Regions from separate parts of the Pseudoalteromonas sp. UCD-33C genome, predicted to be linked through region 3. Evidence: predicted binding sites of a transcription regulator. Region 3 holds the regulator's gene; each other region holds the start of a gene.
What was found. The regulator sigma-54, encoded in region 3, starts transcription at its own class of promoters, with help from an activator protein. The targets are predictions, from matches to a motif close to GTTGGCACGNNNNTNGNNT.

Region 1 (3,256 bases), on a different contig from region 3:
GTGGGGCTTTTTTATTTGAAAAAGTTCTTTACCTAAACTTAACTTGAGGTTTTATCTTGGTGGCAATTTAAAAATAAAAAGGAAAACTACCATGTATTTAGAACACGTAAACCTTGTTGTTAGTAATGTTGATGCCATGCTGCACTTTTATAAAGCAGCATTCCCTCACTGGCGTGTGCGTAGTCAAGGCGATAGCAAATGGTCGGGCAAACCGCGTAAGTGGCTGCACTTTGGTGATGATTACCAATACCTTGCATTAAGCGATAACGGTGAAGCTGAAAACCGTGATTTAGCTGGCCACCAAGTAGGCCTTGCTCATTTTGCTTATGTGACAAACGATATTAATGCTGTTGTTGAACGTCTGGTTTCAGCTGGTTATGAAATTGATAAACACGGCCCAGAAAATCCATATCGTAAAAATGTATATTTCATCGACCCTGCAGGTTTTGAAGTTGAGTTTGTAGAGTATTTTAGTGATATCCCGAGTGAGAGGAATAATGACTTGTGAGGGAGCTGTCAGTTTTGAGCCGAATTGTGTTGTTTGTTGGTCAAGCATAGGTTGATGAAATGGTGTTGTATATAAGACGCGCCAAGCAAGCGTGACGCCTACGGTTGATGTAGGCGTGAAATTTAGTGAGCCATCAGCTTTCAGCTTTGAGCCGAATTGTGTTGTTTGTAGGTCAGGCATAGGTTGATGAAATGGCGTTGTATATAAGACGCGCCAAGCAAGCGTGACGCCTACGGTTGATGTAGGCGTGAAATTTATTTCGCGCGGTGGTTGTAGCAGCGGGTTTACCCCGCGTCATTTATTACCTATTGCGCGATATAAAATCGCGCCTACAATATCTCGCAACTCGCAACTCGCAACTCGCAACTCGCAACTCGCAACTCGCAACTCGCAACTCACAACTTTACTGCACTTTATTCATCTCTTTCCAACTGGCTTTTAGGCTGTTGGCAAAGCTGATGAACTTTTCTTTCATGGTACGTTTAACCGAAATCTCGACTGAGCCTAGCCATACATTACCTTCGATAGTGATGGTTGGGCCTTGGCCTTTATTTAAGGCGACTGATTTGTTTTCTACGCTGCCAATTACGCTAAACAGTTTAGATACCACATTAACATGTTCTGGTACGTAGATTTCGTCGTTACCTAAAATACAGTTCACGTAAATAGTGACATGCTGATGTTGGAAAATTGCTTCGCTAAAGTCGAGTTCGATTGAACCTAAGCAGTTGGTGAGGTGAATTTCTTTTGGTACTACCCATTGGCCGCTGCGCTCATTTGAACCTAAAATACTACGAAGCTGCAGGCTTTCGTTGTCGCTGCTGTGGCTGTAGTGAGGTTTAAATTGCGCATGCTTATGCGATTTGTAGTCAATATCTGCTTTTAGTTCTAAATCAGCAACCAGTTCAACCAATACTTCGTTGCTGGTGGCTGCCATTGCCTGGTCTAGTCGGCGTTCAAATGCTTCGGCTGAAATAACAGCATGACTGTAGTTATAAATGAGTTGATCAATGACTTCTTCTCTTACTTGATCGATTGGGCGATCTTCAAGTTTAACGGCCATGGTAGTTCCCTGTTGTGATTTTAAAGGTGATTTTTTAGTTATTAATTACGAAGCAAGGCTTAGGCCAAAGTTTATTTTAATATAAATCAATGGTTTGTATTTTTTTGCTAATAAGCAACTTCGTTAAATTAACCACAGATTAATAAAATCAGCAACTAAATGGTTATTTTTGCAACATCGTGAACTTCTTACCGAGCAGCTTGTAAATCTTTACCTAAATGAATATAAATAGTCGCTGAATAAGTGTTTAACTTGATGAAAATAAACAAATAAATAGTTGGCATCATAGTCGCATTAGTAAATGTGTCTTAAATCAAAAGGAGAAGATTATGAACACTTTTAACAAATCTATGATTGCCGCTTTAGTAATTGGTGCAACTAGCATGTCAGCTCAGGCAAGCAGCTGGGAAAATGAAAGTAAAGATGCTTGGATTGATGGTAAGGCAGAAACTGTGCTTCTTATGAACACAAACCTTAACAACTTTGACATCAACACTGATGTAACGAATGGCAAGGTTGTACTTACAGGTAAAGTTGATAGCGAATTAGATAAAGAGCTTGCTGAAGAGCTCGTTCTTAGCCTAGACGGTGTTAGCTCTGTTGATAACAAACTAACTGTTGTTAAAAACATGAAAGCTAAGCACATGAAATCAGACAAAGCTGATTCAGCAGAAAGCGACTTAACCGACGCAAAAATCAGTACTGTAATCACAACACGTTATTTATTTAACTCAGAAGTGGGTGGTACAGACATCGATGTTGATACTGACATGGGTGTAGTAACACTAAAAGGTACTGTTGAGTCTGATGCAGAAAAGCAATTAGCGGTAAGCATTGCTGAAAATGCTGAAGATGTTCGCAAAGTAATCGATGAATTAACGATTGTTGCTGAATAATAGCAAGCCCTATATAGCCCAGCTTTGGCTGGGCTAAGCTTTTTCAAGGAGTGAGTCATGGATTTAATACGTATTATTTTATCGGTTTTAATTCCACCTCTTGGCGTATTTTTACAGGTAGGTTTAGGTGCGCAGTTCTGGATTAATATTCTTTTAACCTTATTAGGGTACATTCCAGGTTTGATTCATGCTGTGTATATCATCGCTAAGCGATAATCACCGCATTAATCTACAAGGATGGGTAATGGAGCACAGCAAGGAGTTGCTGTAGGAGTAACGGACGATAAACCGCAAGGAGTTTACAGTATGGATAATGTAACTACGCACAAAGGACAACAAGGAAGTAACAAGGCGTTATGGAGTAGCGCACAATGGCAACGCTTTATGGATAAAGTGAATGGAGATGACAGCAAGGAATAAGCTTAGGCAGGAGCCAAACAGGATGAAGCTAGCGTAAGGAGGAGACTATATGGAACAAGTACAAACGCAACCAACACAAGGATTGACCAACAAAGGAGTTGCTTTATGGAATAAGCAACAGTGGCACGAATTTATGGAACACGCGAAAGCGGTTGCGCCACGACTAACAGGGAAGGCTGACGATAAAAACCCGATGTCATCTTCAGGTGACATCGGGTTTTTAACTACTTCAGCAATTTATCTTTATAACTTAAATTGATTCACCGTTTTATTTAAAGCGGCTGCCAATTCATTCAAATCACGTGCTTCATCCGCCAATTCATGGGCATGATCCGCAGTGCTATTCACTAAGTGATTAATTGCTGCCAA
Region 2 (3,256 bases), on a different contig from region 3:
TATCAAAGCTGAGCCAAAGTATTAGAGCCACACAGCTCCACAAAGGGAGCTGCCATTGCAGTGTGTCTATCATGCGTTAAATGTTGACCAAATTGGCGCATGATCAGATGGTTTTTCGATACCACGTAATTCGTAATCGATACCAGACTCAACACAACGCTCGGCAAGTGCTGGAGTTGCTAAGATCACATCAATACGCAGACCGCGGTTGTCATCAAAACCTTTTGAGCGGTAATCAAACCACGAGTATTGCTCGGTTTTTTCTGGGTAAAGTTCACGGAAGGTATCTTTAAAGCCCCAGTTTAATAAAGTGCTTAACCATTCACGCTCTTCAGGTTGGAACGAACACTTACCTGTTTTTAACCAGCGCTTACGGTTTGGTTCACCAATACCAATGTCGAGATCGGTCGGTGAAATATTAATGTCGCCCATCACAATAACATCTTGCTCTGGCGTGTGGTTATCTTCTAAGTGAGTCATTAAATCTTTATAGAATTGACGCTTATAAGGGAATTTGGTTTCGTGGGCAATATTATCGCCTTGCGGGAAGTAGCCATTCATCACCGTTAGGTCACGACCATTTTCTTGTGTCACGGTAACACTGATCATACGACGCTGTGATTCGTCGGTATCGGTTGCAAAGCCTTTAACTACTGATTTCGGCTCTTGTTTACATAACATAGCCACGCCGTAATGCGCTTTTTGACCGTGAAAATAAACGTGATAACCCATTTTTTGCACATCTTCGAGAGGGAAGGCCTCATCATGTACTTTGATTTCTTGTAAGCCAATAATATCTGGTTGATGTTTATCAATTACGGCTTGCAATTGGTGTAAACGAGCGCGCAGGCCGTTAATGTTAAATGAGATTACCTTCATGGTGCACCTATTATTTTTGTTTCAGTGTTTAGCGCAATTCTATCATCAAACTAGGGCTTATTCATGAGCTAATTACGAAAATCAAATTGGGTAAATGTTGATCAATTGCTGCTTAATTTAAAAACATTGTTAACTCACTATTAATTATTAAATTAAATAAATAATTCAGTTGATCTACTGATTTTTGTTTATATAATGCGCGCAAACCATCCGTTCATATTATGTACTATTTAAAGGTAAACCATGAAAAAACAATTAGTGATGCTTTCTCTTGCATGTATCTCATTTGGCTCATTAGCAAGCAACCCGCACTACTTTTCAGCTGATAACCGTATTGAATCAAAGTTATGTAGCTTAAGTGCGAACGAAGGGTTTACCGCTGCACGTAAAGAAGCAGCAAAGCATGGCATTTCAATGTCACGTTTTTCAAAAAGCATTTTATGTAACGGCACTGACATCCGTGAAATTGCTAAAAAAGCACAATCACAAGAAGCAGCAAAAGCAGCTGTTGAAGTGTTTGCTAAAAATGAGCAAAAAGAAACTCAACTTTGCATCACTGCACTTAAAAAAGGTTTAACACCTGTGCGTGAAAAAATTGGTAACTTAAATACGTTAAAATGTAATGGCGAAGCAGTAACAGACTTCGTTAAGCGTTACCAAAACGCAGCTATCTAATAGCGGCATTTTTGTTATTTGTAAAAAGCGCTCTTCGGAGCGCTTTTTTTATGAAAAAATTACAGCACTCTATGAAAAGCTTGCTAAATCATAGGCTTAACCCCAACTTAACCAGGCTGTAAGTGCTTGATTTTAGCCAATAAGGCATTTTGGCATTCAATTTGTAACAGTCGAAGTGAATCTAATCGACTACAAGGAAATGTCTTATGAACAAGTTAACTTTAGCATCAACAATTTTAGCAGCTTTAAGCCTTTCAGCATGTTCTGCAAGTAATTCGTTAGCAAAAATCGACAGCGATTTTGGCAGCCTAGATAATGACAATGATGGTTATATCTCTAAGGTAGAAGCTGACGATGATGCAATTTGGGATCATTTTTCAAATATCGATACCAATATGGATGAGCAAATCAGCCGTACTGAATTTAATGCATACATGCAATTAAATACGGGCAAGGTAGCAACTGATAGTGAGGTATCTGAATCAGCATTTAAAGCTGAAATCGCTAAATTTGACCCAATCGAAAATGACTTTAAATCGTTAGATAACGACAAAAATGGTTATGTTTCTATTGAAGAAGCCGATGACGACGATATCGCAAATCACTTTGGCTATATGGATAGTAACAAAGATAAGCGTGTAAGCCGCACTGAGTTTGTTAATTACATTAGCAAATATGGTAGCGACGTTGCCGAAGATGATGCCCTTGAAATGGTTAAAAATAGCTAATTTCAACATTCATTCATAAATATCCCCCAAAGCCAGTGTTTTACACTGGCTTTTTTACAATAATTTTTCCAACCTTGGCCGACTTCTGTCATAATAGAGCGTTAGTGATTTAAAATGACCTTTAGTAGCAATGGCCACAAAACGTATCAGTGATGAACAGTTAGTCGAAATCATAGAAGCCGCGATTTTTGTTGCTGGAAAACCTGTGTCTAAACGTCATTTAAAAGAGACAGTATTAGCTGATTTAAGCGTTTCTATGCCGCGCATTAATAATGCAATTGAACAAATTCAAACGCATTATCAAACCCGAGGCATTAAGCTTGTTGCAGTAGGCAGCGGTTACAGGTTTCAAGCCTGCGCTAGTTTAGCGCCTTGGCTGGCAAACTTATGGCAAGAGCGCGCACCTAAATACTCACGAGCACTACTAGAAACTTTATCCTTGATTGCCTATAGACAACCCATTACCCGTGGTGAAATTGAACAAGTGCGGGGGGTCGCTGTTGGCTCAGGAATAATTAAAACCTTATTAGAAAGAGAGTGGGTTAGAGTTGTTGGCCATAAAGAGGTGCCCGGGCGCCCAGCGTTATATGCCACAACATCCGCTTTCTTAGATTATTTTTCATTAGCTGGTTTAGATGAATTACCGCCGTTGCCTGAACTTCAGGAGAGTAAAATCAACCAGTTATTGAGCGATCCTTCTGTGAGAGAACTATCTGAATGAGTAATGTAGAAACTGAAAAGTTACAAAAAGTATTAGCCCGTGCTGGCGTGGGTTCACGTCGTGAAATGGAAAAATACATCGATGCCAATCGTGTGAGCGTGAATGGTAAAGTGGCACGTTTAGGCGACCGTGTTGAAGCAACCGATGTAATTCGAGTTGACGGTCACGTAGTAAAAATTGAAGACAAAGCAGACCGTATTTGTCGTGTACTTATGTATAACAAGCCAGAAGGCGAGTTATGTACACGTAAAGA
Region 3 (3,256 bases):
ACAGTAGAGTTAATTATTGCCACAGGTAAGCCTGCTTACTTCGAAGAAAAGCAAACTGATGGCACCGTGATGAGCGCCAGCGCCGAAGAAGTTCGTTATGATGTTGCAAAACGCTTCTTAACCTTAAATGGTGAAGCTGAAGTTACTCAAGCTGGTCAAAAAGTGACAGCAAAAAGCATTACCTATGATATGGCACAGCAGCTGATCAGTGCTGAAAAAGACGAAAACTCAACAGATCGTGTACACACTATTTTAGTGCCTGTTGAAAATAAAAAAGACAATAAAGGCCAACCATGAGTACATTAAAAGCAGAGCTTTTAGCTAAGAGCTATAAAGGCCGCCAAGTGGTTAAAAATGTCGGTCTTGAAGTTGAAGCGGGCAGCATTGTTGGCTTGCTTGGCCCAAATGGTGCGGGTAAAACCACCACCTTCTATATGATTGTAGGCCTAGTCCCAAGCGACAAAGGTAAAATCAGCATTGATGATAACGATATTACCCTTTTGCCAATGCACAATCGTGCCCGCTTAGGTATCGGCTATCTGCCACAAGAATCGTCAATTTTTCGAAAGTTAACGGTTTACCAAAACTTGATGGCTATTTTAGAAACCCGCAAAGATCTAAACAAAGCAGGTCGCGAAGAAACACTAAATAGCTTACTCGATGAATTCAGCATCCAACACATTCGCGATAGCCAAGGTATGGCGCTGTCAGGTGGTGAACGCCGCCGCGTTGAAATTGCCCGTGCATTAGCCGCTAATCCTAAATTTATTCTTTTAGATGAGCCTTTTGCTGGTGTTGATCCGATTTCAGTGTTAGATATAAAGAAAATTATTGAGCACCTAAAAAATCGTGGTATCGGTGTACTAATTACTGACCATAATGTTCGAGAAACCCTTGATGTTTGTGAAAAAGCCTACATTGTTTCTCATGGGGAGCTAATTGCATCAGGCACACCTGAGCACGTATTAGCAGACCAAACTGTACGCGATGTATATCTAGGCGAGCAATTCAGGCTGTAACCATTACGCCAGCGACTAGAGCATCTGCTAGACTAATAACAATGACAATAAATCGATAATGACTTAACTGTGTTTGCACAGTTATCGATAACTTTAAAAGGATTGTTAGGGATACATGAGGCAATCATTACAGCTGCGCATGGGCCAGCAACTTACAATGACTCCACAACTGCAACAAGCTATTCGTTTGTTGCAGCTCAGTACATTGGATCTCCAGCAAGAAATTCAAGAAGCGCTTGATAGTAATCCCCTACTTGAAGTGGAAGAAGCGGATTACAATGAAGAAAGCACCGGCAAGAATGAGCAAAAAGCGGAGTCTGACGATGTGCAAGTCAGCGCGTCTGCCGAAGAAGCACCTAGCGAGTACGAGCAAGAAAGTAGTGATGCTCTCAATAAAGACACCGTAAGCGATGACTTAGCCATGGATGTTACTTGGGATGAGTACATGAGTGCCGCCCCTTCAACATCATCAGGGCCAATGCCTGAAGATGAGTCTATCTATCAAGGTGCATCAACCGAAACTCTTCACGAATACCTAATGTGGCAATTACAGCTCACGCCATTTAGCCCTACTGATGAAGCGATTGCTGTCGCAATTGTAGAAGCTATCGATGATTCAGGTATTTTAACGGTAAGCTGTGAAGATATCGTCGAAAGCTTTAATCAAAATAACGATGAAGAAGAAATCGAACTTGATGAAGTCGAAGCGGTCTTAAAAAGAATTCAGTTATTTGATCCTGTGGGTATTGGCGCGCGCAGTTTACAAGAATGTCTGTGCATTCAGCTACGCCAATTCGATGCCGATACGCCATATTTAGCTGAAACTAAAATGGTTTTATCTGAGCATATCGAATTATTAGCGAGTCGCGACTATCGAACTTTGATGAAAAAGACTAAGCTTAAAGAAAACGAGCTTAAAGAAGTGATGACGCTCATCCACAGCTTAAACCCTAAGCCTGCGGATAGCATAGTACGCGAAGAGTCTGAGTACGTCATACCTGATGTATCAGTGAAAAAAGTAAAAGGTCGCTGGGTAGTCGAGTTAAACCCAGATTGTATGCCAAAGATTAGAGTGAACAGCCAATATGCAGCTATGTCTCGCTCAGTTAAATCAAGTAGCGACAGCCAATTTATTCGTTCTCACTTACAAGAAGCAAAGTGGTTTATTAAGAGCTTAGAAAGCCGTAACGATACGCTATTAAAGGTGACCAACTGTATCGTTCAACAACAACAAGCTTTCTTTGAACATGGCCCTGAAGCAATGAAGCCGATGGTGCTAAATGATGTTGCTGAAATGGTCGAAATGCATGAATCGACGATTTCACGGGTAACAACGCAAAAATATATGCATACCCCACGGGGTATTTTTGAGTTGAAATATTTCTTCTCAAGCCATGTCAGCACCGAAAATGGTGGTGAGTGTTCTTCTACAGCAATACGCGCTTTAATCAAGAAGTTAGTCGCTGCAGAAAACTCAGCTAAACCATTGAGTGATAGCAAAATTGCAGATATATTGGCTGAGCAAGGAATTAAAGTAGCTAGACGTACAATTGCAAAATATCGTGAGTCTCTAGCAATACCTCCGTCTAATCAGCGTAAGAGTCTGATTTAGACGTTTTACATAGAAGGAAAAATGCTTATGCAACTAAATTTAACTGGTCGTCATGTAGAAATCACAGATTCATTAAGAGACTATGTAAACACCAAGTTTGCGAAACTAGAAAGGCATTTTGACCATATTAATAATGTTCATGTCATTCTAGATGTAGAAAAATTAAGCCAAAAAGCAGAAGCAACTTTACATGTAAACGGAGGCGAATTATTCGCTTCTACAGAACATCAAGATATGTACGCAGCCATTGACTCACTGGTCGATAAACTTGATCGCCAAGTCATTAAACACAAAGAGAAATTAGCTCGACATTAAATTATGAAACTAAGTTCACTTACTAACCAGGACTGCAGCAAAGCTGCGGTCCTTTTTAATAGCAAAAAAAGAATTCTTGAATATATCAGCGAACTGGCCCACCAGCAGCTTCCTCATTTATCGCAACAAGATATCCTAGATGCTTTACTCAACCGAGAAAAACTAGGTAGCACCGGCATTGGCCGAGGTATTGCTATTCCACATGGCCGAATGAGCGGCGCAGATGAGCCTCATGCATTTGTGATAGTGAGTGAATCCCCTATTAATTTTGATGCAATTGATAATCGTCCAGTTGATATTTTTGTGGCAC

Region 1: the regulator sigma-54 is predicted to act here: its motif matches at 1,848-1,866, upstream of AOG26_RS15340 (BON domain-containing protein).
Region 2: the regulator sigma-54 is predicted to act here: its motif matches at 1,703-1,721, upstream of AOG26_RS03630 (EF-hand domain-containing protein).

What each region holds. Positions count from the first base shown of each region.
Region 1 covers NZ_LJTB01000009.1:18,043-21,298, forward strand. Annotated here, with positions in the region: gene AOG26_RS15330 (VOC family protein) at 92-508, shown strand; gene AOG26_RS15335 (LiaF domain-containing protein) at 912-1,571, opposite strand; gene AOG26_RS15340 (BON domain-containing protein) at 1,901-2,467, shown strand; gene AOG26_RS20580 (YqaE/Pmp3 family membrane protein) at 2,525-2,683, shown strand; gene AOG26_RS15350 (hypothetical protein) at 2,937-3,146, shown strand; gene AOG26_RS15355 (methyl-accepting chemotaxis protein) at 3,131-3,256, opposite strand, start outside.
Region 2 covers NZ_LJTB01000002.1:90,443-93,698, forward strand. Annotated here, with positions in the region: gene AOG26_RS03615 (energy-coupling factor ABC transporter permease) at 1-73, opposite strand, end outside; gene xthA (exodeoxyribonuclease III) at 70-879, opposite strand; gene AOG26_RS03625 (hypothetical protein) at 1,123-1,554, shown strand; gene AOG26_RS03630 (EF-hand domain-containing protein) at 1,761-2,282, shown strand; gene scpB (SMC-Scp complex subunit ScpB) at 2,413-3,003, shown strand; gene rluB (23S rRNA pseudouridine(2605) synthase RluB) at 3,000-3,256, shown strand, end outside.
Region 3 covers NZ_LJTB01000001.1:616,262-619,517, forward strand. Annotated here, with positions in the region: gene lptA (lipopolysaccharide transport periplasmic protein LptA) at 1-297, shown strand, start outside; gene lptB (LPS export ABC transporter ATP-binding protein) at 294-1,019, shown strand; gene AOG26_RS02720 (RNA polymerase factor sigma-54) at 1,135-2,631, shown strand; gene hpf (ribosome hibernation promoting factor) at 2,659-2,946, shown strand; gene ptsN (PTS IIA-like nitrogen regulatory protein PtsN) at 2,950-3,256, shown strand, end outside.